One region of the Rhizobium skierniewicense Ch11 genome, then DNA from elsewhere that is predicted to be linked to it. Evidence: predicted binding sites of a transcription regulator. Region 1 holds the regulator's gene; each other region holds the start of a gene.

What was found. The regulator PhoB, encoded in region 1, activates phosphate uptake and scavenging genes when phosphate is short. The targets are predictions, from matches to a motif close to TGTCATNNANCTGTCAT.
Region 2: EKM04_RS07925 (PhoX family protein) is a predicted target of PhoB. The motif match lies at 4,123-4,139, and genes of this name have one in related genera.
Region 3: EKM04_RS17485 (YdcH family protein) is a predicted target of PhoB. The motif match lies at 3,525-3,541, and genes of this name have one in related genera.
Region 4: EKM04_RS02250 (DUF2794 domain-containing protein) is a predicted target of PhoB. The motif match lies at 2,145-2,161, and genes of this name have one in related genera.

The regions. Positions count from the first base shown of each region.
Region 1 is NZ_RXPG01000009.1:28,416-35,623, reverse strand. It holds gene argF (ornithine carbamoyltransferase) at 1-711, opposite strand, end outside; gene EKM04_RS08550 (aspartate aminotransferase family protein) at 769-1,977, opposite strand; gene EKM04_RS08545 (GcrA family cell cycle regulator) at 2,414-2,944, shown strand; gene EKM04_RS08540 (DUF7674 family protein) at 2,981-3,349, opposite strand; gene EKM04_RS08535 (DUF6481 family protein) at 3,623-4,012, opposite strand; gene EKM04_RS08530 (hypothetical protein) at 4,051-4,272, opposite strand; gene EKM04_RS08525 (cold-shock protein) at 4,503-4,712, opposite strand; gene phoB (phosphate regulon transcriptional regulator PhoB) at 5,196-5,879, opposite strand; gene phoU (phosphate signaling complex protein PhoU) at 5,911-6,627, opposite strand; gene pstB (phosphate ABC transporter ATP-binding protein PstB) at 6,716-7,208, opposite strand, start outside.
Region 2 is NZ_RXPG01000007.1:189,803-197,010, reverse strand. It holds gene EKM04_RS07955 (NAD(P)/FAD-dependent oxidoreductase) at 1-420, opposite strand, end outside; gene EKM04_RS07950 (hypothetical protein) at 702-1,055, shown strand; gene EKM04_RS07945 (pyridoxal phosphate-dependent aminotransferase) at 1,179-2,291, shown strand; gene EKM04_RS07940 (SEL1-like repeat protein) at 2,585-2,851, opposite strand; gene EKM04_RS07935 (DUF2147 domain-containing protein) at 3,357-3,695, shown strand; gene EKM04_RS07930 (hypothetical protein) at 3,783-4,079, shown strand; gene EKM04_RS07925 (PhoX family protein) at 4,200-6,110, shown strand; gene EKM04_RS07920 (hypothetical protein) at 6,188-6,400, opposite strand; gene EKM04_RS07915 (esterase) at 6,688-7,208, shown strand, end outside.
Region 3 is NZ_RXPG01000028.1:167,753-174,960, forward strand. It holds gene EKM04_RS17465 (inositol monophosphatase family protein) at 1-289, opposite strand, end outside; gene EKM04_RS17470 (tetratricopeptide repeat protein) at 432-1,652, opposite strand; gene EKM04_RS17475 (thiamine phosphate synthase) at 1,649-2,302, opposite strand; gene EKM04_RS17480 (sulfite exporter TauE/SafE family protein) at 2,409-3,176, shown strand; gene EKM04_RS17485 (YdcH family protein) at 3,288-3,464, opposite strand; gene EKM04_RS17490 (YdcH family protein) at 3,701-3,904, shown strand; gene purE (5-(carboxyamino)imidazole ribonucleotide mutase) at 3,951-4,418, shown strand; gene EKM04_RS17500 (5-(carboxyamino)imidazole ribonucleotide synthase) at 4,415-5,524, shown strand; gene ykgO (type B 50S ribosomal protein L36) at 5,652-5,777, shown strand; gene EKM04_RS17510 (hypothetical protein) at 5,879-6,514, shown strand; gene EKM04_RS17515 (KpsF/GutQ family sugar-phosphate isomerase) at 6,533-7,208, opposite strand, start outside.
Region 4 is NZ_RXPG01000003.1:117,025-124,232, reverse strand. It holds gene acnA (aconitate hydratase AcnA) at 1-932, shown strand, start outside; gene EKM04_RS02255 (DUF1223 domain-containing protein) at 1,140-1,895, shown strand; gene EKM04_RS02250 (DUF2794 domain-containing protein) at 2,185-2,577, shown strand; gene EKM04_RS02245 (Bax inhibitor-1/YccA family protein) at 2,653-3,390, opposite strand; gene EKM04_RS02240 (ABC transporter permease) at 3,631-6,189, opposite strand; gene EKM04_RS02235 (ABC transporter ATP-binding protein) at 6,186-6,896, opposite strand; gene EKM04_RS02230 (arylesterase) at 6,980-7,208, shown strand, end outside.

The DNA of each region.
Region 1 (7,208 bases):
ATGGCCCCGCGCCTTGTGTTCCTGGTTCATGGAAACCCACGTGTCGGTCACGACGCAATCGGCACCTTCCACGGCGCGCTGCGCTTCGTGATAGAGCTTGACGTCGCCACCATTGTTGCGCGCCCAGTTCAGAAAGCGGTCATGGGGCTCAGACCCCATCGGCACGGCCATGTTCATGCGGTAACCGAAGCGTGCAGACCCTTCCACCAGCGAATGCAGCACGTTGTTGCCATCACCCGTCCAGGCAATGGTCTTACCTTTGATCGGGCCGCGATGCTCCTCGAAGGTAAGGATATCTGCCATGATCTGGCAAGGGTGCGTATCGTCGGTGAGGCCGTTGATGACAGGCACGGTCGCATGTTCGGCAAGCTCAAGCAGGCGCGAATGGTCGGTGGTGCGGATCATGATCGCGTCGACATAGCGCGACAGAACCTTGGCCGTATCGCCAATGGTTTCAGCGCGACCAAGCTGCATTTCCGTGCCGGACAAGAACAGAGTCTCGCCGCCCAGTTGGCGCATGCCGACATCGAAGGAGACACGCGTCCGCGTGGAGGGCTTTTCGAAGATCATTGCCAACATCTTGCCAGCCAGCGGCTTTTCCGCCGTACCGTTCTTGGTGGCAATCTTTCGCGCACGGGCGTCATCCATAATAACCCGCAGGTCTTCCGAACCAACGGCCGAAAGGTCTAGAAAATGCTTTGCTGATGCCATTTCAATATAGTCCCGTTGGTGCAGGCCGCGCTTGGCGCTTGCCTGAACAATGCGCGTTCAAGCGCTTTTTGCCATTTTCGTGGTGAGGCTTTCCGCCGCTCTTTCAAGCCGGGCCAGCCCCTCGCGCGCCTCTTCCGCCGTCACGACAAGCGGCGGCAGCAGCCGGATGACATTGTCACCAGCCGGAACGCCCAGAAGCCGTTCCGCACGGATCGCATGCAGCAGATCCGATGACGGCACCTTCGCCTTGACGCCGATCAGAAGACCCTCGCCTCTGATCTCCTCGATCACATCAGGATAGCGATCCTTGAGCGATGCGAGCCCTTGACGGAATACCAGTGCAACGTCTCGCACATGCGGAAGAAAGTCGTCGGCCAGAACGATATCCAGCACCGCGTTGCCGCAGGCCATGGCCAACGGGTTGCCGCCATACGTCGTACCATGCACGCCAGCCGTCATGCCGGATGCGGCCTCTGCCGTGGCAAGGCATGCGCCGAACGGAAAACCGCCGCCGATACCCTTGGCCACCGCCATGATATCCGGCGTCACGCCCGACCACTCATGCGCAAAGAACTTGCCCGTGCGGCCGACGCCGGTCTGTACTTCATCAAAAATCAGCAGCAGGCCATGCTCGTCACACAGCGCCCGTAGTGCCCGCAGAAACTCCGGCGACACGGGGCGCACACCGCCCTCACCTTGAATCGGCTCGATCAGCAGCGCTGCCGTTTCCGGAAGGATCGCCGCTTTCAGCGCGTCGAGATCGTTGAACGGTACCTGATCGAAGCCCTCGACCTTGGGACCGAAACCCTCGATGTATTTCTCCTGTCCACCGGCAGCAATCGTTGCCAGCGTGCGCCCATGGAAAGCGCCTTCAAAGGTAATGATACGGAATTTTTCCGGATGACCATGCGTGTAATGATAACGGCGCGCGGTTTTGATAGCGCATTCCAGGGATTCCGCACCCGAATTGGTGAAGAAAACCTTGTCCGCAAAAGTTGCATCCGTCAGCCGCTTGGCGAGCACTTCCTGCCCCTCAACCTCGTAGAGATTGGACAGGTGCCAGACCTTTTCTGCCTGCGACTTTAACGCGTCCACCATGTGCGGATGGCTGTGACCAACCGATGTGACCGCCACGCCCGCACCAAAATCCAGGTATCGCTCGCCCTTTTCCGTAACGAGCCAAACGCCCTCTCCTCGTTCAAAGCGCAGGGGAGCTCTGGAAAACGTATCGAACAATGGCCCAGTTTCGAGCACAGTGTCGGCCATGGCAGTGTCACTCCTTGCGCGAAAGGCGCTGTCATAAGGGCTTACCGGTCATCCCGTGCCTGAAAATCAAAAATGCCGCCTCGCGGCGGCTTCGGGTCGTCTTCCTCTTACGCAATCACTATTGTCACTTCACCTGGCGATGTCAACAAATGTCCGTATTTTCCGGCTGTCTCAAGCCATGGTAGAAGATTTGGGACACCATACGAGGTGTTGCTTTTCTGACTCACAAATGCAGCAAGTTGGGGAAAACCGGAAAATCGATTCCAGATGATTCCCACGACTCTTGTCAGAGAGTCACCCGACGATTAGGTTAATCTTCAATTACTAGACTGCAAGCGGCGGAACTAGTCACCTACAATCTGGCGGACACTCTGCGCGTGGTTCACTCCACGGCATTAGAGAATGATTCGGCCTGCGCGACGAGCGGAGAAGCGGCATGAACTGGACTGATGAACGCGTTGAGAGACTCAAAAGGTTGTGGGCCGAGGGCCTGAGCGCGAGCCAGATCGCGGCACAACTTGGCGGTGTCAGCCGCAACGCCGTCATCGGCAAAGTCCACCGCCTGAACCTTCCCGGCCGCGCAAAAGCGGGCGGCACTGTCGCTACGTCACGCCCGGCCACTAAGCGCCCGGCAGTCGCGACACCGTCTGCTGCACCACGCGCCGCAAATACCTTTCAGGCACGCGCTGCGACACCGCGTCCAACGGTGCGCACGGCAACGTTAAGCGATCAGGACACCGATACAGGCCGGGTTGTCGACTATGTACCGGTCAACACAGCGGTTCTGCCGACATCGCTTCGTCTGACCCTGACGGAACTCACGGAACGCACCTGCAAATGGCCGGTGGGTGATCCGCTGAAAGATGATTTCCACTTCTGCGGCTGCGACGCGTCTGAATCCTCGCCTTACTGCAAATTCCACGCAAAGATGGCTTACCAGCCTGTGAGCGAACGCCGCAGAGCCTGAAGGTTCGGGAAAAATCTGTGATCATAAATGAGCGGGTCATTGGCCCGCTTTTTTAATGGGCGAATGGCTCTGACGTCTTTGACCTCGGCAAGATTCGCTCAACGCGTCTACAATCACGGCTTCGGTGTGGTAGGTCAAAATGGTGCGCCACTCTTCGACTTCACGAGCCGTCATGAACTCGGGCAAGCGGAGACGCACCTGTTCATGGTCGGCCAGATGTTCAATGAAGCCAACCGCCGCAGCGGTGTTGATATCTGCATGTGGCGCTGCAAGACAATAGCGGGCGTAATCCATGATGCGACGGGCTTTATCTATCCTGTCGTTTTTCACGCAGGCTTCGAAAAAGGCGCGCAGCTCTATCCATGCAGCCATAGGCGACCAGGCGCGCTCGATCTCATCGCGCATCAGGTGCAGCCTCGATGGCCTTACGGCGCCAGACGCTCATATCAATTATCCACCATCATCCCAGGAACTCGTATAGAGCGTTGGGCTTGACGTTGGGCAAAAATATTCAGGAGAAGAATTATGGTGCGCGCGAAAAGCGTCCCAGACAGGGCTCTGCCTGAGCGGTGAGAATACCGTGTCCGGGTTATTGCCCCACGCTGCCAGCAGTCTGACAGGGCGCCCTGCCAGATCGCAGCCCTTCGGGTGAATGGCTGCTTGATCTTGGCGAATGGTTCAGCCCTGGCGGGCTTTGCGGTTGGCATAGCGGCGGTCACGCTCTGCCTTACGAGCGGCTTCGTCTTCGATGACGCGGGCGATGCGGTTCTTATCGGCCAGCTTGCGGGCGTCTTCTTCGGCGCTTGCCGCGGCTTCGAGTTCGGCCTGCTTTTGAGCAGCCTCTGCTTCAAGGCGGATTTTTTCTTCGCGTTTTTGCTGCTCACGCGCGGCCTGTCGCGCTCTGCGGGCCTCGGCAACGGCGATCTGTTCGGCCTGCTTGGCTTCAAGCATGGGTGCCGCAGCTTCCTTGGCTTCGCGATAGGCCTTCAAAAGAGCAGCCTTTGCTTCGGCAGCGGCGCCGCGCTGTTCGGAAACTTCGTTGTTCTTGATGTTTCTAGTGTTTCTCAAATCTCTATTCCAGTTGAGTGGTCATATTGATCCTGCGATCAGGTCTTCTTACCACGTTTCGTTGGGGCAGGTACAGGGTTCAGGCTGTCTTGCAATTCCTTGGCAAGACGCGCTTCGCGCAGTCTGATCGTCTTTTCGTCACGCGCCTGCGTAATCGAGTTGATCTCTTCAACCGCATGGCCACGGGCAAAAAACTGCGTTTGCGTGGCGCCAAATGCGATCTCGGCCTGTTTGCGAGATTTGCTGTGTGTTTCAGACATGAAATTTCCTTCCTGTCGCACCGGCCTGAAATCGGGATCGATTTGCTGGAAGTCCGATGCGGGGTGGATCGAGCAGCCTGGACCCTGTTAACGCCATAAAGGCACAGTACCCGAAGCTTGCGCCGCCAAGCGGCACAAAAAAAGGCCAGGCAAAGTGCCTGACCTCGGTTGGTCTCATGCTTTCAACAGTGCCAGTACATCCGTGGTCAAGGGAAAGCAGATCCCGTTATTTAAGCAGCCTGAAGGTTGCAAGCAGACATTTTGCCCGACTTGTTGTCGCGCTCAAGGTCGTAGCTCAGCTTCTGGCCTTCAACGATTTCGCGCATACCTGCACGCTCTACAGCGGAGATGTGTACGAATGCGTCTGTGCCGCCGTTGTCAGGCTGAATGAAGCCGAAGCCCTTGGTGGAGTTAAACCATTTTACTGTGCCTGTGGTCATAATGAACCCTTTCAAAGCATAAGAGATAGATCGCAGAACTGACGCCCTGCGTGCGATTATAGCGATTTTTTTGAAGAAAGGGTTAGTTCAAAACGCGGTGCTAATCGCGCGGCAACCAAAGCTCAGCAAGAAAAAATATCGACAACCAATAGATAGAGCCTTCCGGTCGGATAGTCAAACTTTAATTTTCAGATAATTTCAATCAACCCTTGTCGTCATATCAGTCACGATATGAGAACGTTTGTTTTCGTTGAGGATATTGAGCTCTGAAACAGTCTGGTATTCTGGCTGTTTATCAGCCCAGGTGCCGATCTATTCAACATATCATATCTTGATCGGGGCGTCGCTAGGCTCCCACCGTGTCGTGATGAGCCTACAAGAACCAAGCGACTTCAGACATGAAAAGCACGCCGCTGATATGCGCCGCTCACGGTGGCGCGTGCTCCTCAATGCGTTACGTCGCATCTGACTTCGCCGTAGACGTTAGGCCTCCATCGAATATCCAGCGCCGCGAACGGTGCGGATGACGTCCTGCATGCTGGAGAAGTTGAGCGCCTTGCGCAGACGGCCTACATGGACGTCCACCGTGCGTTCATCCACGTAGATGTCGTGCCCCCACACGCCGTCAAGAAGTTGCGAGCGGGAAAAAACGCGGCCGGGCGATACCATCAGGAACTCCAGCAAGCGGAATTCGGTTGGTCCCAGGCGCACTTCGCGGGCCTTGCGATGGACGCGGTGGGTTTCGCGGTCCAGTTCGATATCACCACATTTCAAAACGGATGACAGGACCTCCGGGCGGGCGCGGCGCAGCATCGCCTTGACGCGCGCCATCAGTTCCGGTGTGGAGAACGGCTTGACCACATAGTCGTCGGCACCTGTGGCCAATCCACGCACGCGTTCGCTTTCCTCGCCACGGGCCGTCAGCATGATGATTGGCAGGCGTTCCGTTTCCGGGCGCATCCGCAAGCGACGGCACAGCTCGATGCCGGAGACACCTGGCAGCATCCAGTCGAGAATGAGCAGATCCGGCGTACGTTCCTGCAAGCGGATTTCCGCCTCATCACCACGCGGGATCGTGTCCACGTCGTAACCTTCGGATTCGAGATTGTAGCGAAGAAGAACGCTCAACGCCTCTTCATCTTCGACAACAGCTATTTTCGGCACCATGACTAGTGACTCCGCCAGTCTTGTAGGACATTCACTCGGTGATCGCACCGAGCGTATTGGAACTGTCGTCCTTGGGACGCTCGCCTGCCGGCTGGCTGCCGGTGGCCATGTAGTAGATGGTTTCCGCGATGTTCGTCGCATGATCGCCCACACGCTCGATATTCTTGGCGCAGAACAGAAGGTGTGTGCAGGTGGTGATGTTGCGCGGGTCTTCCATCATGTAGGTCAACAGCTCGCGAAACAGCGAGGTGTACATGGCATCAATTTCCTCATCACGCTCGCGGATGGTCTGCGCCTTTTCCGCCGAACGGGTGGAATAGACATCCAGAACGTCTTTCAACTGGACCAAAGCCAGCTCTGACAAGTGTTCGAGACCACGGGCGAGCTTGCGGGGTACACCGGTTCCGGCAACCGCGATGACCCGCTTGGCCGTGTTCTTGCCAAGGTCGCCCACACGCTCCAGATCAGCGGCGATGCGCAGCGAGCCGATGATTTCGCGAAGGTCGGCAGCCATCGGCTGACGCTTGGCGATGGTCACGATCGCCTTGTCTCCGATTTCGCGCTCGGCATTGTCGAGGATCGTATCATCTGAAATGACCTTCTGGGCCAAAGCGGCATCGGAGTTGACGAGCGCGCGCACCGCATCGCTGCACATCTGCTCCGCAAGACCACCCATTTCAGCGATACGGCGGCTGAGGAACTTCAGTTCCTCGTCGTACGCGGACATGATGTGCGAGTTTGTCGGCATGGTCGAATTCTCCAGTTTCGATGCGGCTGGCCGCAAGCCCTGTCAGGCTCAAGCGGTTCAACGCGATGGGTTGCAATCAACGACAGGATCAGCCGAAGCGACCCATGATGTAATCCTGCGTGCGCTGGTCATCCGGGTTGGTGAACATCTTGTCGGTGTCGTTTTCTTCCACGAGATGACCCAGATGGAACATCGCAGTGCGCTGTGAAACGCGGGCTGCCTGTTGCATGGAGTGGGTCACGATGACGATGGTGTAGTTCGAGCGAAGTTCGTGGATCAGTTCCTCGACCTTGGCCGTTGCGATAGGGTCGAGCGCCGAGCAGGGTTCGTCCATCAAAATGACTTCAGGGCTGACGGCAATCGCGCGGGCGATGCACAGACGCTGTTGCTGACCACCCGAAAGGCCCGTCCCGGATTCCAGCAGGCGATCCTTGGCTTCGTTCCACAGACCTGCCTTTTGAAGGCTGGCCTCGACGATCTGGTCCATATCCGCTTTGTTGCGGGCAAGACCGTGAATGCGCGGGCCGTAGGCGATGTTCTCGTAGATCGACTTCGGAAACGGGTTCGGCTTCTGAAACACC
Region 2 (7,208 bases), on a different contig from region 1:
ACTCATCAGCCTGTCGGCATCCCGCTTGTCGCGCACCGTCAACACGCCGTCCAGATCTCCCCCGACACCGGCGGGCAAGAGCCGCGGGGCAGCGCCTGTCGCCAGCGCCAGCTTGTCGTACTCAAGCGTGCTGCCATCCTGCATCCGCACGGTTTTGGCTTGACGGTCTATCTCTTCCACCCATGTGGACAGACGCAGCTCGACATTGTTTTCGGCAAACCACTCGAGCGGGCGGAATTGCAAACGGTCGAAACTCATTTCGCCCATCAGGTATTTCTTCGATAGCGGTGGTCTCTGGTACGGGGGGACATCTTCGGAGCCGATGATGACAATCGGTCGCTCATCCCTAAGCGCCCGCAATTTCGCAGCAAGCGCAAATCCGGCCTGCCCCGCACCGACGATGACGAGTGTGCCTGCCATATGCTGCTCCATCAGTCCCAAGAATAGGCTTCAAGGCCTAAAGCCTGGAGCGCAGCACGTCAACCGGATTGCCGGATGGTCGTCGGCCCTTCCCCGCCAGCCCAGCCCGGCGCAACCTTCTGCCGCTAAACACGTTTCTGGATCTGAGTTTATTGTCGCAACCCGGGATACTGTGGCAAAACAGGCCAAGAACGAGAAAAAACGATCTGTTCTGTTCAGTGTTTGGCAAGGAAGCAGGCGTAAGATTGTGTTCAACCCAAAAGACAATCGGGGAGGTTGTCATGGCGCTTAACGTGAATATCAATGCAAACGATGCCGTCCCTCAGGACGAGATGTACGAGAAATACGCCGTCGATCGTCCCGGCAAGATCACGTTCATCGGTCACCATCTCAGCAGCCGAAACACGATGCGCTGCCTCATCCGCAAGATTTCGCTGTACGGCGCAGACATCGAGGTAAGCCCGCATCTGGAGCTGCCGACAAATTTCTATCTCGAAGTTCTCGGCATCAGGGACGAAATCGGCTGCACGCTCATCCGGCGCGAGGAGGAGCAGGTAACGGTTGCCTTCAACATGTTGATCGACGCCGAATTCCTCCACCATGTCCGTCGCTTGAGTTTCGAAACGGCGCTCTGAGGCCGATCGGGCTTCAGAAAAACCTTTTCACAACCAAAGCATTTCCCATGGCCCGCCTTGCGCGGGCCAATTTTGATTCTATGGTGAAGCCGTTTCTTGCAACGGATAACGGAACTTCCTGAAATGTCCGCATTTTCACGCTTCACCCCGCTCGCTGCTTCACTTCCATCCGCCGTGCCTTTCGTTGGCCCGGAGGCGATAGAGCGCAACCGCAAGCTTGCCGTCAAAGCGCGCATCGGGGCCAATGAAAGCGGCTTCGGCCCGGCACCGTCGGTCGTTGAAGCCATGCGCACGGCGGCAACAGAAACATGGATGTATTCAGACCCGGAAAATTTCGAGCTGCGGGAAGCGCTCGCCATTTATCACGGCATTTCCCGCGGAAACATCGCCATCGGCAATGGCGTGGACGGCCTTTTGGGCGAAATCGTCCGACTCGTGGTCGAACCGGGAACGCCGGTCGTCACGTCCTTTGGCGGTTACCCGACCTTCAATTATCATGTGAACGGTTATGGTGGACGGCTGGTGGCGACGCCCTATCTGGACGACCACGAAAACCTCGATGGCTTGCTCGATCTCGTCAAAAAGGAAAACGCGCCGCTCGTCTACTTCGCCAACCCCGATAACCCGATGGGAAGCTGGTGGGATGCGAGCGAAGTGCTCACATTCGCCAAGGCGCTGCCGGAAACCTGTCTGCTGGTGCTGGACGAAGCCTATTGCGAAACAGCCCCGGAAAGCGCCGTGCCCAGCGTTCGCGCCATGATCGGCATGCCCAATGTGCTGCGCATGCGCACCTTCTCCAAGGCCTATGGCCTGGCCGGCGCACGTGTCGGCTATGCCATCGGAACGCTCGGCAATGCGCAGGCCTTCGATAAGATCCGCAACCACTTCGGCATGCCCCGCATATCGGTCGCGGCGGCACTGGCGGCACTGAAAGATCAGGCGTACCTGCGCGATGTCGTCAAACGCATCGCCAACGCGCGCGAGCGCGTCTCGACCATCGCCCGCCAGAACGGCCTCTCTCCACTCGCCTCCGCCACCAACTTCGTCGCCATCGATTGCCACAAGGATGCAGCTTATGCCAAAGCCGTCGTCGATGGTCTGATGGAACACGGCGTCTTCATCCGCATGCCCGGCGTCGAACCCCTCAGCCGCTGCATCCGTGTGAGCGCTGCGCCGGATGACAAGCTGGACCTGTTTGCGCAGGCATTGCCGAAGGTACTGGAGGGGTTGGGTTGATCCCTCAGTCCTCTGACAGCGATGCCTTCGGATAGGGAAGCGTCAGCTCCAAAATATCTGAGCCTTGTCCCTCGCGCCAAGCCTTGAGATGATAATCACCCAAATAAAAAACCGTGCCGGCCTTGTTTCTGCCGGTCACGGTTTGATGTTTCAGCGTGGATCAAGCTGAGGCCCTTGCGGGTTATATCGTCTTTTTCTGGCCGGCCAGGACTGGAGGAAACCAGCCGGGGAGAATGGCGGTCTTTTGACCGCTCTGTCTTTTTGTTGGCGCCGGTTGGTCCGGTGCTCGATTGTTAGTGCGTGGTCATCCAATCGCGGGCGGCGCGCAGCGCCGTTGCGAGGTCAGCCTTGTTCATGTTGCGGGCCAGATCGGCGCGCAGCGAGGCTGCCCGTTCCGAACCCTTGATGGCGGCGATGTTGAGCCACTTGTGGGCAGCGATGAGGTCCGGTGCGCAGCCACGGCCTGTTGCGTAGATCAGGCCGAGGTTGCAGAAGACGTCCGCGCGGCTTTGGCCACCGGCAACTGCCATTTCAATATCGCGAACTTCAAAGCGTGCCATTTTTCTATCCTGTTTGCCCGTTTTTCTCTCTGTCGTCGCCCCTCTGTGGGAGCTCTGGGGACTGAGGCCTTACCGTCTTCTGCGGCTTGTTCTGGCTCTTTCCCTTGGCAGGTTTGCCCTGCTCTTTCGATGTCCCCACTATGCCAAACGGGCTTCAACAGGCGCTTAAAATCCATGATTAACGGGGGACAAACAAAGTCCAAACGATTGGTAAAGTTGGGTTTTTGTTAAATATCACGAGGCCCGGAAATTAAGGGCTTTGCGGACAATTTTACGAAAAGTTTACGGATGGAATTCAACCCTTTCGTAACCACGTCGAAACTTGCGATTTTTCGACACGGTTTTTTTCGAGCCGGAAGTCGGCGAAAAAGCCACGAATTTCCCATTGGGCCTTGTTTCCTTTTACGTTCACGTCAACTATAAATCTCGCTATCGCATCAGGAGTTGCGAGCACGGACCTCGGATCGTTTTCGGGGTTCAGTCGAAGCTGGATTGGGAGGTCCCTATGAAGAGAATGACGATACTTGCCGCCGCCGCCTTTTTGATGGGCAGCGGTGCCTTTGCCGGAGAGGCCATCGAGGGCAACTGGAAAACAGCCAGTGGCGAGACAGCGGCGATTACCCAGTGCGGCTCGGCCTATTGCGTGACGTTGAAGACCGGCAAACATGCCGGAAAGCAGATCGGCAAGATGAGTGGAAAAGGCAACAGCTATTCCGGCGAGATCACCGACCCCGAAAACGACAAGACCTATGCGGGCACCGGCACCGTGTCTGGCAGTTCGCTTGCCATGAAGGGCTGCGTGCTGAAGGTGCTGTGCAAATCCCAGACCTGGACGCGTCTGTAATAGGTGGACAGTGTGGACGGGGGAAGGCTTCGTCCACATTGCTCGATAGCACGCGACATTTCAACTCGGACGGTATGTCTATCTAAAATGATGATCGTTTTTGAAATCCTTATCAAAGTAGCCGCGCACGCTGCGCTCTCACTGCTGATCCTGCACCAGATGGCCACGCAGGTCAGAGAGTATTATTTTTACAAAAAGAACGGCTGGGATTTTTCCATCGACAGCAACTTGGACAGGCTGAAGCTCGATGAGAAAATTACGGCTTACAATCTGAACCTGACCAACTGGGAGCGATTCTGGCTATTTCGCCCATTCTATATCGTTATCATGATTGCATTTTTCGGCTTCATGCTCTGGGCAGCATTCCAACGCATCTCAGTATGACCAATCCGTATACAATATAAGGTATTCATCAACGTCCTTTTTCCGTCATACCGCTGTAATGAACGCTCTTTAGTTGCCCTTTCTGGAACTGTTCGAAACAACGATTGGCTGGAGAGCAATATGACAAAGATCGACACGAGCAAACTGAGCTGGGACGAGTGGGATGAACTGCAGAACCCGCCTCCAGCTGTGACCGATTTCGACCGCGTGGTGGAATCGGCGATTTCGCGTCGCGGTTTTCTCGGCGGCGTTCTGGCGTTCGGCTCTGCGGCTGTCGCTCTGGGTACGCTCGGCAATCTGGCCTCCTCCACATCTGCGCAGGCACAGGAAGCCGCATCACGCTTTCCGTTCAAGCCCGTGGCTGCCACGACCGACAACACCATCCATGTGCCAGAAGGCTATAGCTGGAAGCCGGTTGCCAAATGGGGCCAGCCGCTATTTCCCAACGTGCCGGATATCGATCCGGTCAAGGGTGTCAGCCTTGAGAACTCGGACAAGGTTTTCGGCGAGAACACCGACGGCATGGAGCTCTTCGTGGTTGGCAGCCATCAGCTGATTGCCGTCAACCATGAATATGTGAACAACGAGACCAATCTGCCCCACCGCGAAAAGGGCATGCCCGCCAATCTGGATGAGGTCAAAATCCTCCAGCACATGCAGGGCGTCACCGTCATGGAAGTGGCGGAAAGAAACGATGGCTGGGAAATTGTCGTCGACAGCCCGTTCAACCGCCGCATTCATCACAACACGCCGATGACGCTGTCCGGCCCTGCCGCCGGTTCTGATCTCGTCAAGACGAAGACCGATCCAAACGGCATCGACTGTCTCGGCACCTTCAACAATTGCGGCGCGGGCCGCACGCCCTGGGGTACCTATCTCACCTGCGAAGAAAACTTCAACGGCTATTTCGGCTCCACGGACGCCGCCTTCAAGATGCCGGATGATTACAAGCGCTACGGCATCGCCGCCGAAACCCGTTACGGCTACGAGCTGTTCGATGAGCGTTTCGATGTGTCAAAGCACCCCAACGAGCCGCGCCGTGCCGGTTACGTCGTGGAGATCGATCCGTCGAACGCATCCTCGACACCCATCAAGCGCACCGCCCTTGGCCGCATCAAGCATGAAAATGCCGCCGTTGTCATCGCGCGCGACGGCCGTGTTGTGGTCTATATGGGCGACGATGAGCGTGGAGAGTTTCTCTACAAGTATATCTCCAACGGCATCTATGTGCCCGGCGGCGATACATCGAAGCTTCTGGACGAAGGCACGCTTCACGTCGCCAAGTTCAACGATGACGGCAATGGCGAGTGGGTGGCGCTGACACCGGAATCCACCGGCATGAAGATGGACGAAATCTGCGTCTTCACGCGTCAGGCCGCTTCCAAGGTGGGTGCCACCACCATGGACCGCCCGGAATGGGTGGCGATCAACCCCGTTGCCATCGAAGCCTATTGCGCGTTGACCAACAACACCAATCGCGGTGTGACGAAAGACGGCAAGCTGCGCGCCAATGGCGGTGGCGATGCCATGGTTCTCAACGCCGCAAACCCGCGCGAAAAGAACGAATACGGCCAGATCGTGCGCTGGTATCCTGAGAATGACGACCATGCCGATGGCAAGTTCAAATGGGACCTGTTCTGCATGGCCGGCAACCCCAATGTTCACAAGGATGCCTATGCGGGCTCCTCCAACATCAATTCCGGCAACATGTTCAACTCGCCCGATGGCATGATGTTCGATTCGACCGGTCTGCTCTGGATCCAGACGGATGGTGAAGACAGCAATGACGGCCAGTATGCCGGACAGGGCAACAACCAGATGCTGGCGGGCGACCCCGTCACCGGTCGTATCGAGCGGTTCCTGACCGCGCCGAAAGGGTCGGAAGTCACCGGCCAGACGTGGTCTGCCGACAAGCGCACCCACTTCGTCGGCATCCAGCACCCTGACGCGCCCTTCCCGGATGGCGAAGGCAAGCTGCCGCGCTCTGCTCTCATCGCCGTCAAGCGCGATGACAACGCCATGATCGGCTGATCAGCAAGCCGTTCATGCAAAAGGCGCCGTTCACGCGGCGCCTTTTTTGATTCTGCCTCAGGTCCTGCGAGGCTATTTCAGCGCCACTGCGTCCCATCGGCAGCCTGGCAACCGTAAGGCGGCAGCATGTTGCCGAATGTCTGGTGCAGCTTGTCGCAACCCCATTTGTTGATCGGGCCCGGCATGCGGCTGTTCAGCTCGATGCCAACCTCGTTGTACGGGCTCTCGGTGTTGGTGACGTAGCTGTACCAACGGTAACCGAAGATCACGACGGCGAAGACGATCACCATTGCCAGCACTCTTATAATTTTCACGGTATGTCCTTACGTGTCATGTGAATATCGACCCAGGCCACCGGGCTTTCGCAATATCTGCGCTGAAAGCGTTCTTGCATGGGTCGGAACGGGTCCTAACCGGGAAATCCCATTTCAGCAAGCAGCCCGATCTTTACACTGAACGCGCCAACGCGCGATTGAAAAGACTGGGGGCATCTGTCAGTTTCGCGCTGGGGTAATATAATGGAGGAAATATTGATATGCGTCTGCTTTTGCCTTGTGTCCTTTTGGCCAGCTGCATCATGACCGCGCCCGCTTTCGCGGCAGAACCGCCCGCTTCGCCACCGGCTGACCGCCCGCTGAATGAATTCGTCACCGCAGTCGAGAAGAATGGGTCGATCACTTTCCGGCTCTTTGCGCCATCGGCCAAGGCAGTCTCCGTCGCTCTCGGCACCAATGCGCCGCTGGAGATGCAGCGGGCTGAAAACGGTGTCTGGAGCGTGAAAACCGATGTGCTGAAACCCAACCTCTATGAATACTACTTCAACATAGACGGGTTCCGCAGCATCGATACCGGCACCAATTATCCCAAGCCACAGCGGCAGGTGAACACCAGCCTCATTCTCGTGCCCGGCAGCATTCTCGATGTGCGCGACGTGCCGCATGGCGAGCTTCGTTTGGTCACCATTCCGTCCAAGGCATTGAAATCCCAGCGCGCGACCTATGTCTACACGCCGCCGGGCTATAGCGACTCGTCCAAGCCTCTCCCAGTTATGTATCTCTATCATGGCTTCGGCGATACCGTCGCCTCATGGGTCACGCA
Region 3 (7,208 bases), on a different contig from region 1:
CGTGCAGAAAGTTGGTGGTTCCGTCCAGGGGGTCGACGATCCAGCGATGGGCGCCGTCGGAACCCTTTTCCTCGCCGCCTTCTTCGCCAAGAAAGTCGTAGGTCGGGCGGGCCTTCATCAACTCGTCATGGACGATCTTCTCAGCCTTGAGATCGGCCTGCGAGACGAAATCGCCAGGGCCTTTGACTGAGACCTGCAGGTTCTGCACTTCACCGAAGTCACGCGACAACGATTTTCCAGCCTTGAGGGCGGCCTGAACCATGACGTTGAGAAGGGCTGAACGGGCCATGACGATGTTCCTGAAAGGTGGCTGAACCTGCTAGCCGAAATTTCCGGCAGGCACGCAAATGCGGTTTCTGATTGAAAGTTTGCGGTTCAAGACCACAAAACGCGCTGGAATTCAAGGTAAAAAGCCGAAAGACGATAGGAACTCAACTCGGACGGAAACGGTTCGCGGCGTCGATCGCTTGTCTCTGCTGGTCCTCTTCGATGCCGAGATAGAAATCCTCCAGACTTGCGTCTTTGAGGCCCGCGCGGCGTGACAGCACATACCATTTCGCAGCTTCGACCGGATTGGGCTTGGTCCCAAGTGCCTGAATGTAGAGATGGGCGACCTTGTTCTGGGCAACGACATTGCCGCGTTGGGCCGCGCCATAGAGCCAGCGGAAGCCTTCTTCCAAATTGCGCTCGCCGCCCACGCCGTTGATCAACCAGACGCCGAGATCAACCTGTGCGGTATCGAAGCCGGCTTTTGCCGCACGCGTCAGCCAGTCACGGGCTTTCGCTTTTTTGGCAGCCGGGATGTCCTTGAGGTTCCAATAGATTTGCGAAACGGCATATTGCGCGTCGGCTATGCCTTTTTCAGCGGATCTTTCATAAAATGGGAGGGCAGCCTGCAAGCCATTGGCCCCGGGCGTCTGCGACACAAGGATTTGCGCCCAGTTGAATTCGGCCTCGCCATTTCCCGCTTGTGCAGCGCGGCGCATGTAATCGTCGGCCAGGGTCTTGTCGTGCTTGACGATTTTGCCGTCTATCAGCAGCAGGGCATATTTGAACATGGCGACCGCATCGCCACCCTTGGCAGCCTGCTCGTACCAGAAGGCAGCGGTCTTTTCGTCGCGCGCAATACCGAACCCACGGGACATCATTTCGGCAACCAGCGTCTGCGCCGCCGCGTCGCCCGCCTGGGCGCGGGTCAGCGCTTTCGACAGTGCCTGAACATATTCGCCGCGCTGATAGTGACCAAAGGCTTCATCGACCTTGCCCAGAAATTTCTTTTCCGGCGGAAGTGCCGGAAGATCGGCGCCCATACGCTGGTAAACGTTCACACCTTCGGACGGCTGCAGATCCTTCTGGTCGCTCGTACCGACGCGGCCCTTGCGGATCGGATCGGCATTCGGATCGGATGGACGCGACAGAATCTCGGGCGCACCGGCCTTGGCAGGCCCAAAATCCGTATCCCCATCCGTCGGCGTCACGTCAGGCTGCGGCGCGTTGGCTCCGACACCCGGCAATAAATCGGCCTGTGGCTGGGCCGGGGCCGTGGTCGGATCTTGCGCAAAAACGCCATGCGAGATGGAGGCGCAAGCCAGCGCGAGAGCCAAAACAGACGGTTGCAAACGAAGGAAACGAGCGATCATCGCCTGTATCAACCGCCAAACCGTGGCGCTTTTTCGTCAAGCAACGCATTCGCTTCGGCAACGGCCTGAGCCACACCGCCAGCATGGCCAAAAACCGCGTTGCGCAGCGCCACAAATTCGACGCCGCTTTCGGCAACGGCAACCACCGAAGCGACATCCGAACCGCCCATGACGACGGCCGGGATTTCGATCATCGAGGCCCACCATTCGCCCAGCGCCACATTTTTCGGATGCGCTTCCGGCTTGATATCGCCGTCCAGCTTGCCGAAGAACATGTAATCCGGGTTGCTTTCACCCTGCTCCAGCGCCTTGTGACGGTCATCGGCATTACCGCCGCCAACGATGAGCTTTGGCGAAAAACTCTCGACGGCTTCGGACAGGGCTTCAGCACCGCCATTGACGTGCAGACCATCGGCCTTGACGCGACTGGCCGTCCGGCTATCGCCCGCCACAAGCGCTGCGGCACCCGCTTCCTGAACGATCGGCACCAAAGTTTCGGCGAGCTTCTGGAAGGTCGCATCATCGAGACCGTATTGCGGAATGATGACGGAGGCCACGTCGCCGCCGCGCAATGCATCCTCCAAGGTCCTGGCTTGGTGATCGGCGTCGTCGTGCGCAGGAACGATCAGAACGAGTCGGCAGCGGTCTTTGGGTGCAGTCATCGGTTTTTCCATTTTCCGCAGACGGGACGCTTCCTGCGTTATCTGCACTCGTTTTCATGAGATACTTCCGATAAACCGGACTGACGAAAGGATCAACCGTCCATCCATGCTGACCGATTTCCATTTTTTCCTCGTCGCCATCCCGGCAGTCATCCTCGTCGGCCTTTCCAAGGGCGGGCTGGGCGGCGCTTTGGCATTGATGGGTGTGCCTTTGATGGCGCTGGCCGTGCCGCCGGTTCAGGCCGCCGCGATCTTTTTGCCGATCCTCGTGGTCATGGATTTGGTCGCACTGATGGCTTGGCGCAAATACAATCACCGCCAGACCCTGCTGCTCATGCTGCCTGGGGCGATTGCAGGAATTACGCTCGGATGGGCGATGTCCAGCATGATTTCGGCCGATGCGATGCGCCTTGTAGTGGCAAGCGTCACCATCATCTTCGTGATCCGCTATTTCTTCGAGGCTTATCGCACCGCCCGCGGCGGGCAGGAAGCGCCGGCCAACGCCCAGAGCCCCGTGAAAGCGACCATCTGGTCCAGCCTTTCAGGCTACGCCAGCTTCGTTGCACATGCCGGTGGCCCGCCCTTCCAGATTTATGTGCTGCCGTTGAAACTGGACCCGAAAGTCTACACCGGGATGAGCGTTCGCTTCTTTGCGATCATGAACGCAATCAAGCTCATACCCTATTTTGCCCTTGGTGCACTGGATGTTAACAACCTTACCACCTCAGCCATACTGTTGCCCGTTGCCATGGCCGCAACCTTCGCGGGGGCAAAAATCGTGAAATACATGAAGCCCGCGATTTTTTATCCGCTGATGTACAGCATGGCGTTCCTGGCAGCGTTGAAGCTTCTGTGGGACGGGCTGCCTTTTTAGAAGCGAGACGGTTACACAAACAAAAGGCCCTGATCGCGAGAGCAATCAGAGCCGGGCTTTCAGGCTGCGACGTAAACTATACTGACGTCAGGCAACAAAGATATGATTTGATCAATGCTTGGTGGAGGCTTGCAGCCTCTGCATTTCGTCCTTCAGGCGCAGTTTCTTGCGTTTTAGATCCACAATCTGCTTATCATCCGAAGAGGGGGAAGCGAGAACGGTTTCGAGCTCCTCCTCAAGAGCACCGTGTTTCTTTTCCAGCGATGCTATATGAGCCTGAATGGTCATGCGGCACGTCCTTCCTTGTTGAACCTACCTCCAGCGCTCCATCGCTGGAGTTTCAGGTTTACGACACCAATGTGACACGGAAGGCAGCTGTTGTCGAAGGAGAAATCAAGGCAATATCGGGGCAAAATGCTGACACGGGAAACTTCCCGTTACCGTCATTTAATGGTACAGGCACGAAAGCTGAAAACAAAATGGCCGGATGGCGGTCCGGCTGTATCATATGGGGACCACAAGAGATGCCCGATCAGGATCAAGCCGACGTTCGGCTGGTGCTTGCGCGACTTCGCCAGGAGCATGAAGACTATGATGCCGCGATCAATGCCATGATCCAGACCAATTGCGAGGCATTGCGGATCCAGCGCATGAAAAAGAAAAAGCTGGTCATCAAGGACAAGATGACCCAGATCGAAGACCATATTATCCCCGACATCATCGCCTGATACGGAGAGACCGTTGAGCACAGAGACACCGCCCGTCGCCATCATCATGGGAAGCCAGTCCGACTGGGAAACCATGAAAAACGCAGCCGATACGCTGGATGCGCTGGATGTGGAATATGAAGCCCGCATCATTTCCGCCCACCGCACGCCCGAGCGCATGTTCAGCTTCGCCAGCGGCGCGCGCGAGGAAGGTTTCAAGGTCATCATTGCCGGTGCCGGTGGTGCAGCCCACCTGCCAGGGATGACAGCAGCCCTGACCCCGCTTCCGGTGTTCGGTGTTCCCGTTCAATCGAAAACCATGTCGGGTCAGGACAGCCTCTATTCCATCGTCCAGATGCCCGCAGGCATTCCCGTCGGCACGCTCGCCATCGGCCGGGCCGGTGCCATCAACGCAGCCCTTCTGGCAGCATCCGTTCTGGCGCTGTCCGACGAGGATCTGGCTGACCGGCTGGATGAATACCGCGCGCGCCAGACGGCCGCGATTGCGGAATACCCCATGGACACCCCGCAATGAGCCTGGACGTGACCGGCAAATCAGGAACCATCGGCATCATCGGTGGCGGTCAGCTTGCACGCATGCTGGCCATGGCTGCGGCCCGGCTCAACTTCCGCACCATCGTACTCGAGCCACAGGCCGACTGTCCGGCAGCGCAAGTCTGTAACCGCCAGATCGTCGCTGCCTATGATGACGAAAAAGCGCTGGCCGAACTGGCAAATGTCTGCGACGTCGTGACTTACGAGTTCGAAAACGTCCCCGTCGTCGCAGCCCAGACGTTGGCGGCCTCCGTTCCCGTCTATCCGCCAGCGGAAGCACTCAGCGCCTCGCAGGACCGATTGACGGAAAAACGCTTCCTCAATGATTGCGGTATTCCCACAGCCGACTTCGCCCAGGTGGACGATCAGGCGAGCCTTGAAGCCGCGCTGTCTGATTTCGCAGGCAAGGGCGTCCTGAAGACCCGCCGAATGGGCTATGACGGCAAGGGCCAGCGCGTATTCAAGGGCGGCGAAGACCTGGCCGGTGCGTTCAACGCACTGGGCGGCGTTCCGCTGATTCTGGAAAGCTTTGTACCCTTCGAGCGCGAAATCTCGATCATCGCAGCCCGCTTTCGGGATGGCACGGTCACCTGTTACGATCCGGCAGAAAACGTGCACCTGAGCGGCATTCTCCACACCTCGACAGTTCCGGCGCAGCTTTCCGACGCCGCGAGAACCGTTGCGGTGGAATCGGCAGAAAAGCTGCTGGCCGCTCTCGACTACATCGGCGTGGTCGGTATCGAATTCTTCGTATTGCCGGATGGTTCACTGGTGGCAAACGAGATGGCCCCGCGCGTGCACAACACCGGCCACTGGACGGAGGCTGCTTGTGTGGTCTCCCAATTCGAGCAGCACATTCGCGCCGTGGCAGGTCTTGCCCCCGGCTCGACGCAGCGCCATTCAGACTGCGTGATGACAAATCTGATCGGCGACGACATCAGCGCGGTGCCGCATTGGCTGGCGAAAAACGATTGCCTCGTGCACCTTTACGGCAAGACCGAAGCACGCGCAGGCCGCAAGATGGGCCATGTCACACAGCTGACGAACCCCGGAAAACCAAGTCTTTCCCGGCAAAATACGCCTTAGCGTGTTGACAGGCTGGGACTGACGGGGTATTTGCCTGCCAACCGAAAAAAGCGCGCCCTCGTAGCGCGTTTTTGATTGTTTATACATGCGTGGCAAGAAGCGTCACGCCAAACTGCGGACCAGAAAAATGAAAATCAAGAACTCGCTTAAAGCGCTTAAGGCCCGTCACCGCGATAACCGTCTGGTTCGCCGCAAGGGCCGCGTCTACATCATCAACAAGATGAACCCACGTTTCAAGGCTCGTCAGGGCTGATTACCCTCTTCACGCGTGCCCGTCCGGTCGAGACGGATCACATTGTTGATAGACTGCAGAATTTAATTCCATAATTGGCGCAGGCGGATTACGTTAACCGCATGCGCCAATTTCGTTTTCAGACCTTTCTCGCAGTCGCCCTCGGGTTTTTGACCCTCAGCCCCCTGCCCTCCGCCCATGTTTCCGCAGCACGGGCTGCCGAGCTGGCAAGCAGCGCGCCCACGCAACAGACAGCGGTTGCACCAGAAGCAGCGCCAAAAACCTCCATCGACAATCTGTTCTCCAGCTTGAAAAAAGAGCGCGACGCCCAGAAAGCCCGCGTCATCGCCAACGAAATTGTCAGCGAATGGACGGATTCCGGCAGCGCGACCATCAACCTTCTGATGACGTGGTCGCAAGAAGCCGCGGAAAAGAAGCGCAAGGCAGCAGCTTACGATTTTCTGGATCAGGCGATCTATCTTGAACCCGACTTCGCACAGGCCTGGTACCGCCGCGCTCTTGTCCATTATTCCGATGGCGATACACGCAAGGCCATGTCTGACCTGAACAGCACGCTGGAAAAAGAACCACGCTATTTCCCGGCGCTCGCCAGCCTTGCCAATATTCTTGAGAGCAACGAACGCAATGAGCTGGCGCTGAAGGTTTGGGAGCAATATCTGGCGCTCTACCCGGCAGACAAGGACGCGCAGAAGGAAGCCACCGACCTTACGGAGAAATTGGCGGGAACGCGCAGTTAAGGATCTTTTCGGAGACGCTTATGCGACGCCGATGCGCAGCAGGTCGTGGAAGTGTACCAGACCGATGGGACGGTTGTCGTCATCAACAACGATGAGAGCGCCGATATGATGCTTCTCAAGCGTGGCGAGAGCAGCCGTCGCCAGAACGTTTTTCGTCACTACCTTCGGCGATGTCGTCATCACCTCATCGACGCTGAGTTCTGACAGGTTGCGCGTGAGATTACGCGCCATGTCGCCTTCGGTCACAATCCCGCACAAGCGGCCATCGTGATCCAGCACCGCCACACAGCCGAAATGCTTGCGCGCCAGAATGCTGACAGCTTCGGGCATGGATGTCCCCTTGGAGACGAGCGGCAGACGCTCGCCCGTATGCATGATGTCGCCAACAAGCGTGAGTGATGCTCCAAGTTTTCCACCCGGATGGAACACGCGAAAATCACCAGCCGTAAAGCTGCGTGCCTCCAGAAGGGCGACAGCGAGGGCATCGCCCAGCGCCAGCTGCATCATCGTCGACGTCGTCGGTGCCAGGCCATGCGGGCAGGCTTCCTGTTCATCGGGAATGAGAAGCACGATATCGGACGCTTTCGCAAGCGAGCCCTGCTTTGCGCAGGTCAATGCGACCAGCGGAATGGAAAATCGCCTCGTGTAATTGATGATGCTACGGAGTTCCGCACTCTCTCCGCCTTTGGAAATA
Region 4 (7,208 bases), on a different contig from region 1:
ATATCTGGCCGACATCTGCCGAAATTCAGGAATTCATCCTGAAATACGTCACGCGTGAACTCTATGAGTCCAGATACGCTGACGTGTTCAAGGGCGACGAGAACTGGCAGGCCGTTCAGGTTCCTCCGGGCCAGACCTACGCGTGGGACGACCAGTCCACCTACGTCCAGAACCCGCCATACTTCGTAGGCATGGGCAAGACCGGCACCGGCCTGAAGAACATCAAGGGCGCGCGGGTTCTCGGTCTCTTCGGCGACAAGATCACCACCGACCATATTTCCCCGGCCGGTTCGATCAAGGCTGCGTCACCTGCCGGCGCTTATCTCACCGACAATGGCGTGGGCGTTGCCGACTTCAACCAGTACGGCACACGCCGTGGCAACCACGAAGTGATGATGCGCGGCACCTTCGCCAACATCCGTATTCGTAATCACATGCTTGGGCCAAATGGTAAGGAAGGTGGCTACACCATCCACTATCCATCCAAGGAAGAAATGTCGATTTACGATGCGGCCATGCAGTACAAGGCCGAGGGCACTCCGCTCGTCATCTTCGCTGGCGTCGAATACGGCAACGGCTCTTCTCGTGACTGGGCCGCCAAGGGTACCAACCTCCTGGGCGTAAAGGCTGTGATTGCGCAGTCGTTTGAGCGTATCCACCGCTCCAACCTCGTCGGCATGGGCGTCGTGCCGTTCACCTTTGAGGAAGGCACCACATGGGCCAGCCTCAACCTGAAGGGCGATGAAACGGTCGAGATCGATGGTCTCGAAGGTGACATCAAACCGCGCGAGAAGAAGATTGCCAAGATCACCTACGGTGATGGTACCGTTAAGGAAGTTCCGCTCCTTTGCCGTATCGATACGCTGGATGAAGTGATCTACATGAACAATGGTGGCATTCTGCAAACCGTTCTTCGCGATCTTGCTGCATAGGATCTGACGGATCGAACAGAGAACGCCGGGAGCAATCCCGGCGTTTTTGCGTGGAGAGGTGGCTGAAACACATGGATGTCTCGTAATCGGCCTCACCCCATCGTGACTTTCTATTGAAGGGATTTCGGCGCTATTTTCCCCAGCGCATCCCGACATGAATTGATAGCAATCAATGGTCTGGAGACGCATCCAGACAAGGGTTTTGCAATGTCTCTGAAATACGGGTCTCTGACATTTGGTCTCTCGCTGTGCATGCTCGGCATGCTGGCTGCCGCGCCCCTGCAAGCGCAGGAGCAAGAGGTCAAAGGCGTCGTCGAACTCTTCACATCGCAAGGCTGCGCGTCCTGCCCGCCTGCCGACGAGGCATTGCGCAAGCTGATCCAGAAGGGCGATGTGATAGGCCTGTCTTACCACGTGGATTACTGGAATTATCTTGGCTGGGCAGATTCGCTGGCGTCCAAGGAAAACACCGAACGCCAATACGGCTATGCGCGAGCCCTGGGTCGCAACAACGTCTATACGCCGCAGGCCGTGGTCAACGGTCGCGATCACGTCAAGGGTGCTGATGTCCAGGCGATTTACAACAGGATCGATACCTTCAGGAGCGCTGGCGAAGGCTTAAGCGTGCCCGTGAAGGCGCAGCGTGTAGCAGACGAGATCGCCATCGACATTGGTGCCGGCCGAGGCAAGGCCGATGTCATCGTCGCTTATTTTAACCGCGAGCAAGTCGTTGACGTCCAGAAGGGCGAGAACGAAGGTAAGAAGATTTCCTACTGGCATAGTGTTTACGACGTTCAGACTGTGGGCATGTGGGATGGGAAATCCATGACGGTGAAACTACCCGCCAGCGTGATGAGCAAGGCCAAGACCGGCGGCTGTGCGATCCTGTTGCAAACGACGGACGCGCAGGGCAATCCCGCCGCGATCATCGGTGCAAGTGTTCTTATGACGTCGGGAAGCTGAGTTTTACCCTCGGGCGGGTCAGAAGATCCGATCCGGGCATTGGGGGCTGGGGGTAAAGGGTCAATGCTCCGGACCGGGTCATTTTGGTGCCGAAGCATCAATTGACGATAACGATATCCCATCCAAATCGGGCCATGATTTGACCGAAATAGGGCAATTGCACGTATCGGATTTCCCTAAAACATAACCAGATTGAGCTTGCTCTGCTGATGATGCGAGGCTTGCAATTTGGTCAGGTCGGCGTCAAACTGTCGTACAGATGTCATTTGCAGTTGAGCGAGGTTGTCTGATGACGGATCAATCGGATTTGCAGCGATCAAGTCCATCTCACACCGACAACCCCTCCATTGTCGATATCGGCGAATACAGGCAAAGCAGGGACCCCTTGCCGGTCACGTTCCACCGCCGTGAGCTGGATGCTATTTTGCGCGTCTACGGCCAGATGGTGGGTGAAGGAGAATGGCGGGACTACGCCATCGATCATCTCAAGGAAAAAGCCGTCTTTTCCGTGTTCAAACGCTCTGGTGAAATGCCGCTCTTCCGCATTGAGAAGAATCCGAAACTTGCCGCCAAGCAGGGCGCTTACAGCGTCATCAATGTCGATGGCCGCATCTTGAAGCGCGGGCAGGAGCTGGCGCAGGTGCTGAAGGTCTTCGACAAGGTTCTGAAGCTGATCAAATAATCATCGCAATGTCGGAGACAAAGAAAAAGGCGGCCCGAAAGCCGCCCTGTCCATGTCTGTGTCAACCGGTCTTCCTTACTTGTCGCGGTTTCCAAGAAACTGCAGCAGGAACATGAACAGGTTGATGAAGTCGAGGTAGAGCGTCAGTGCACCCATGATGGCCTTGCGGCCAGCCGTGGCAACGTCGTCACCGTCGAAATACATTTCCTTGATCTTCTGCGTGTCGTAGGCGGTCAGTCCCGCGAAGATCAGCACGCCGATGGCGGAGATCGCAAAGCCCATGGCGGACGACTGCAGGAATATGTTGACGATGGACGCGATGATCAGACCGAACAGGCCCATGATCAGGAACGAGCCCATGCCCGACAGGTCCTTCTTCGTCGTGTAGCCGTAAAGCGACAGCGCGCCGAAGGAAGCAGCGGTGATGAAGAACGTCTGGACGATGCTCTGGCCGGTATAGACCAGGAAGATCGACGACAGCGATACGCCCATCAGCGCAGCATAACCCCAAAAGGTCGCCTGTGCTGCAGACACGCTCATGTTCTGGATGCGGAAGCTCAGGAAGAGCACCAGTCCGAGCGGAGCAAACATCACCACCCACTTCAGCGGCGAGCCATAAAGCAGCTGGGCGAAAGCCGGATTGGTGACCGCCAGAGTGTAAGTGGCGAAAGACGCCACGCCAGTGATGACCAGCGCGAGTGCCATCAGGTTATAAACCTTCAGCATATAGGTCCGAAGACCTTCATCGATCATCGCACCAGACTGTGCATGACCCTGGGCCATACGGTTCTGGTAATTGTTGAAGTCAGACATTGTTACCTCTTTTGAGCTCCGAAATTGCTACGGTGTCGGCATATCGTCGTACTTTCAAGACCATACCCCAGGCGCCGCTGCGGAGCTACAGCAAGCCTACCGAAGAATATGATGATATCACTTCCTAGATACAAGAGCTTTCAGAACCGAAAAAACACCGTATGCGCGAAAAGCGATAACGTTTTGGCGATCAGGATGCCCATTTAATCGTTAAAGTTAAGTGGCGCACAACTTTTCGTATTACTCTCCGGCCAGTCTCAGAACCGGTGCCGCCTTCTGTCCCAGAATTCGCCATGTCCCAATCAACCCGATACCGACGGTCATGACCAGCGCAATGACGATGGTGCCGATTGCGACGTCCGGGAGGAAGCTCGAGGGCAGCTTCATGATGCGCGCAATGACGAACCACGCAGAAGCGCCGCCTGCCGCCAGCGCGAAGACGGCCGTCGCCAGCCCAAGGATTATGTATTCGTAGGAAAACGCACGGATGAGCATGGCGCGGGTGCCACCCAACGTCTTCAGGATCACGGCATCATGGGTTCGTGCCCGGTTGCCCGCAGCAAGCGCGCCTGCCAGAACCAAAACCGAGGCAATCAAGGCCACTGCCGCTGCCGCACGAATAGCGGTCGCTAGCTGACCGACAAGGCGGTTCACCACATCGAGGGCATCCTTGACCCTGACGCTGGTGATCGTCGGATAGGCATTGGTGATGGTCCGCAGAATTTCGCCTTCCTCGGCAGGCGTCGCGGATGGATCGGCAAGCGTTGCCAGCCAGGCGTGCGGCGCCCCGCGGAACGTGTTGGGTGAAAACACCATGACGAAATTGAGCGACAGTGATTCCCATCGCACGTCGCGCAGGTTGGCGATCTTGGCCGTGATGTTGCGCCCCAGCACATTGATGGTGACGCTGTCTCCGATCTTCAGGCCTAGCTCACCCGCCTCTTCCGCCGCAAAGGAAACGAGCGGTTCGCCGCTATAATCTTTCTCCCACCATGTGCCCTGAGACAGCTTGGCATTGTCGGGCAGATCTTCAGCGTAAGTGATACCGCGATCTCCGCGTAGCACCCAACGGCCTGCTGCCGGCACCTCCATTTTGGTCACGTCCTGACCATTGAAGGCGAGGATGCGACCACGCAGCATAGGGACTTCGGTCAATGTACCCTCAGGCGCTTCGCGCTTGACGAGGTCGCGAAAACCGTCGCGGTCGGTGCTTTGAATATCCACGAAGAAGAAGTTGGGCGCCCGTTCTGGCAGACTGCCGGTCAGCTCACGCCGTAAATTACCGTCGATCAACGTTAACGTCACCAAAAGCGTCAGGCCGAGACCGAGCGACAATACAACAGATGGCGTGAGCGCGCCGGGACGGTGAATATTGCCGATGGCAAGCCGAAGCGCTGCCGAGTGAACACGCGGGCTTCGCTTGGCAAGAGCTTTGATACCCCAGGCCACCAGACGCAGAACGATGAATGCGAAAGCCACGGCGCCCAGAAAGATGGATGCGATGAAACGTTCTTCCGACGTGTAGATAGCAAGACCGGCAAGTGTCGCCAAAAGCAGCGCCGTCGCGACCAGATAGGGCCATGAGGGCAGCTTGTTTTCCTCGAAGCCCTGCTCACGAAACAGTGCCGTCGCAGGCACTTCACGCGCCTGGCCCAGAGGCAGAATGGCAAAGGCAAGTGTTGTCAGGAGGCCGAAAACGGCGGCCATGAAAAGCGGGCCGGGATAGATAGCCAGCTCATCCGGTACTGGGAGAACACCTTGAAGAAAACGCATGGCAATCAACGGTGTAATGGCCCCTAATGCCAAACCGATAACAATACCGATCGCGGCGATAAACGCGATCTGAAACAGATAGGTCATCGTCACCACGCTGGCCGGTGCGCCCAAACATTTCAGCGCTGCGATGGTCGTTCGTTTGGAATCAAGAAAAGCACGCACGGCATTGGCCACGCCGACACCGCCGACGATCAGTGCAGTGAGGCCCACAAGCGTCAGAAACTGCGAGAAGCGGTTGACGTTTTCCGTCAGGGAGGGAGCCGCACGGTCGCTGGTGCGGATGGACCATCCGGCACTGGGGAACTCGCGATTGGTGTCATCGGTCACCGTCGCCCGTTTGGAGACATCGGTGAGACGGACCTTATAGGCATGCTCCACAAGACTGCCGCTCTGGATAAGGCCTGAAGCAGCCAGCGCATCGCGGCCGATGAGGAGACGCGGGGCAAAACCGAACCCATCCGACAGCGCATCCGGCTCGTTGGCAACGGTTGCCGTAAGCTTCAGCCTGACATTGCCAAGCAGCAGCTCGTCGCCGAGCTTGATCCCCAGCCGTTCTAGAAGCAGCGGGGCTGCAACGGCGCCATAAGCCTCCCCCTGTTTGGCGAGAAGCTGGGGAAGCGGAGCGGCAGGGGCTGCCTCGAAGGTACCAAAAAGCGGATAGGCCCCGTCCACCGCCTTGACCTCTGTCAGCGTCTGTTGTGACCCATCAGCCAGCCGCGCCATGGAGCGCAGCCCGGTCGACATGGCGACCTCGCCTAGACCATCCAGGTAGGCACGCTCCTGCGGCGATGCCTCCCGGTTGCGAAGCTCGAAGCGCACGTCGCCTGCCAGAATGGACTGTCCCTGTGTGGCGATGGAACTGGTGACGGCGCGCGAAACGGAATTGACGGCTGCGATGGCGCCGGTGCCCAGCGCGATGCAGGCGAGGAAAATGTAGAAGCCGCGCAAACCACCGCGAATTTCGCGGCTGGCGAGCCGCAAGGCATTGCGGATGTTGAAAAGCGACGGGAGCAGAGATGTCATATCGAGACCGCCTGCTTAGCAACCGGTTCGGCGCTATCGCTTTCGATCTGACCTGAACGAACCTTGATCTGGCGCGAGCAGCGGGCGGCAAGAGACACGTCGTGGGTGACGAGGATCATCGTCATGCCGCGCTCTGCCTGTTTGGAAAACAGGAGATCGGCAATCTGCCTGCCGGTGTCGGTATCCAGATTGCCGGTCGGCTCGTCGGCGATCAGCACGGCGGGTGAAGGGGCAAGCGCACGGGCGATCGCCACGCGCTGCTGTTCACCGCCGGAAAGCTGCCCCGGATAATGGTCAAGCCGCGCGCCCAGCCCCACCGCCACAAGCTCTTTCTTGGCGATATCGAACGGGTTCGGCACATTGGCGAGCTCAAGCGGTACCGCGACGTTTTCGAGTGCCGTCATATTGGCAATGAGATGAAACGACTGAAAAACGATACCGATATTGCGCCCGCGAAACTCTGCGAGAGCGTCTTCACCGAGCTTGTGAAGCTGCGTTCCCGCAATCGTGATCGCACCACTGTCGAGCCGTTCCAACCCGGCAAGAACCATCAGCAAGGTTGATTTTCCCGAGCCGGAAGGCCCTACGATGCCAACAGCTTCGCCCTCACCGATGCTGAGGTCGATGCTTTTGAGAACGTGAACCTTTGCAGCAGCACTCCCCAGTGTCAGATCGGCCTTATCGAGATCAATGATGCTTTTCGTCACAATTCGCGTTCCTATATAAAAGAAAATGGCAATCCGGGAGCAATCAGACTTTCGGCAGTGCCAGACAAATTAGGAAGGCCGACATGGGTTTTAAAGCTGCTACCGCTCAATTCATCGTCATCAGTTGCGCATTGCTGTCAGCACACCTCGCGCACGCGCAGGACAAGCCGGTCCAGTTGGTCGGGTTCGGAGACAGCCTGATGGCGGGCTACCAGCTGCCACCCAGCGATAGCTATACCGCGCAACTCGAAACAGTATTAAAGGCCAAGGGCGTCGATGTGGTCGTCACAAATGCTGGCGTATCGGGCGATA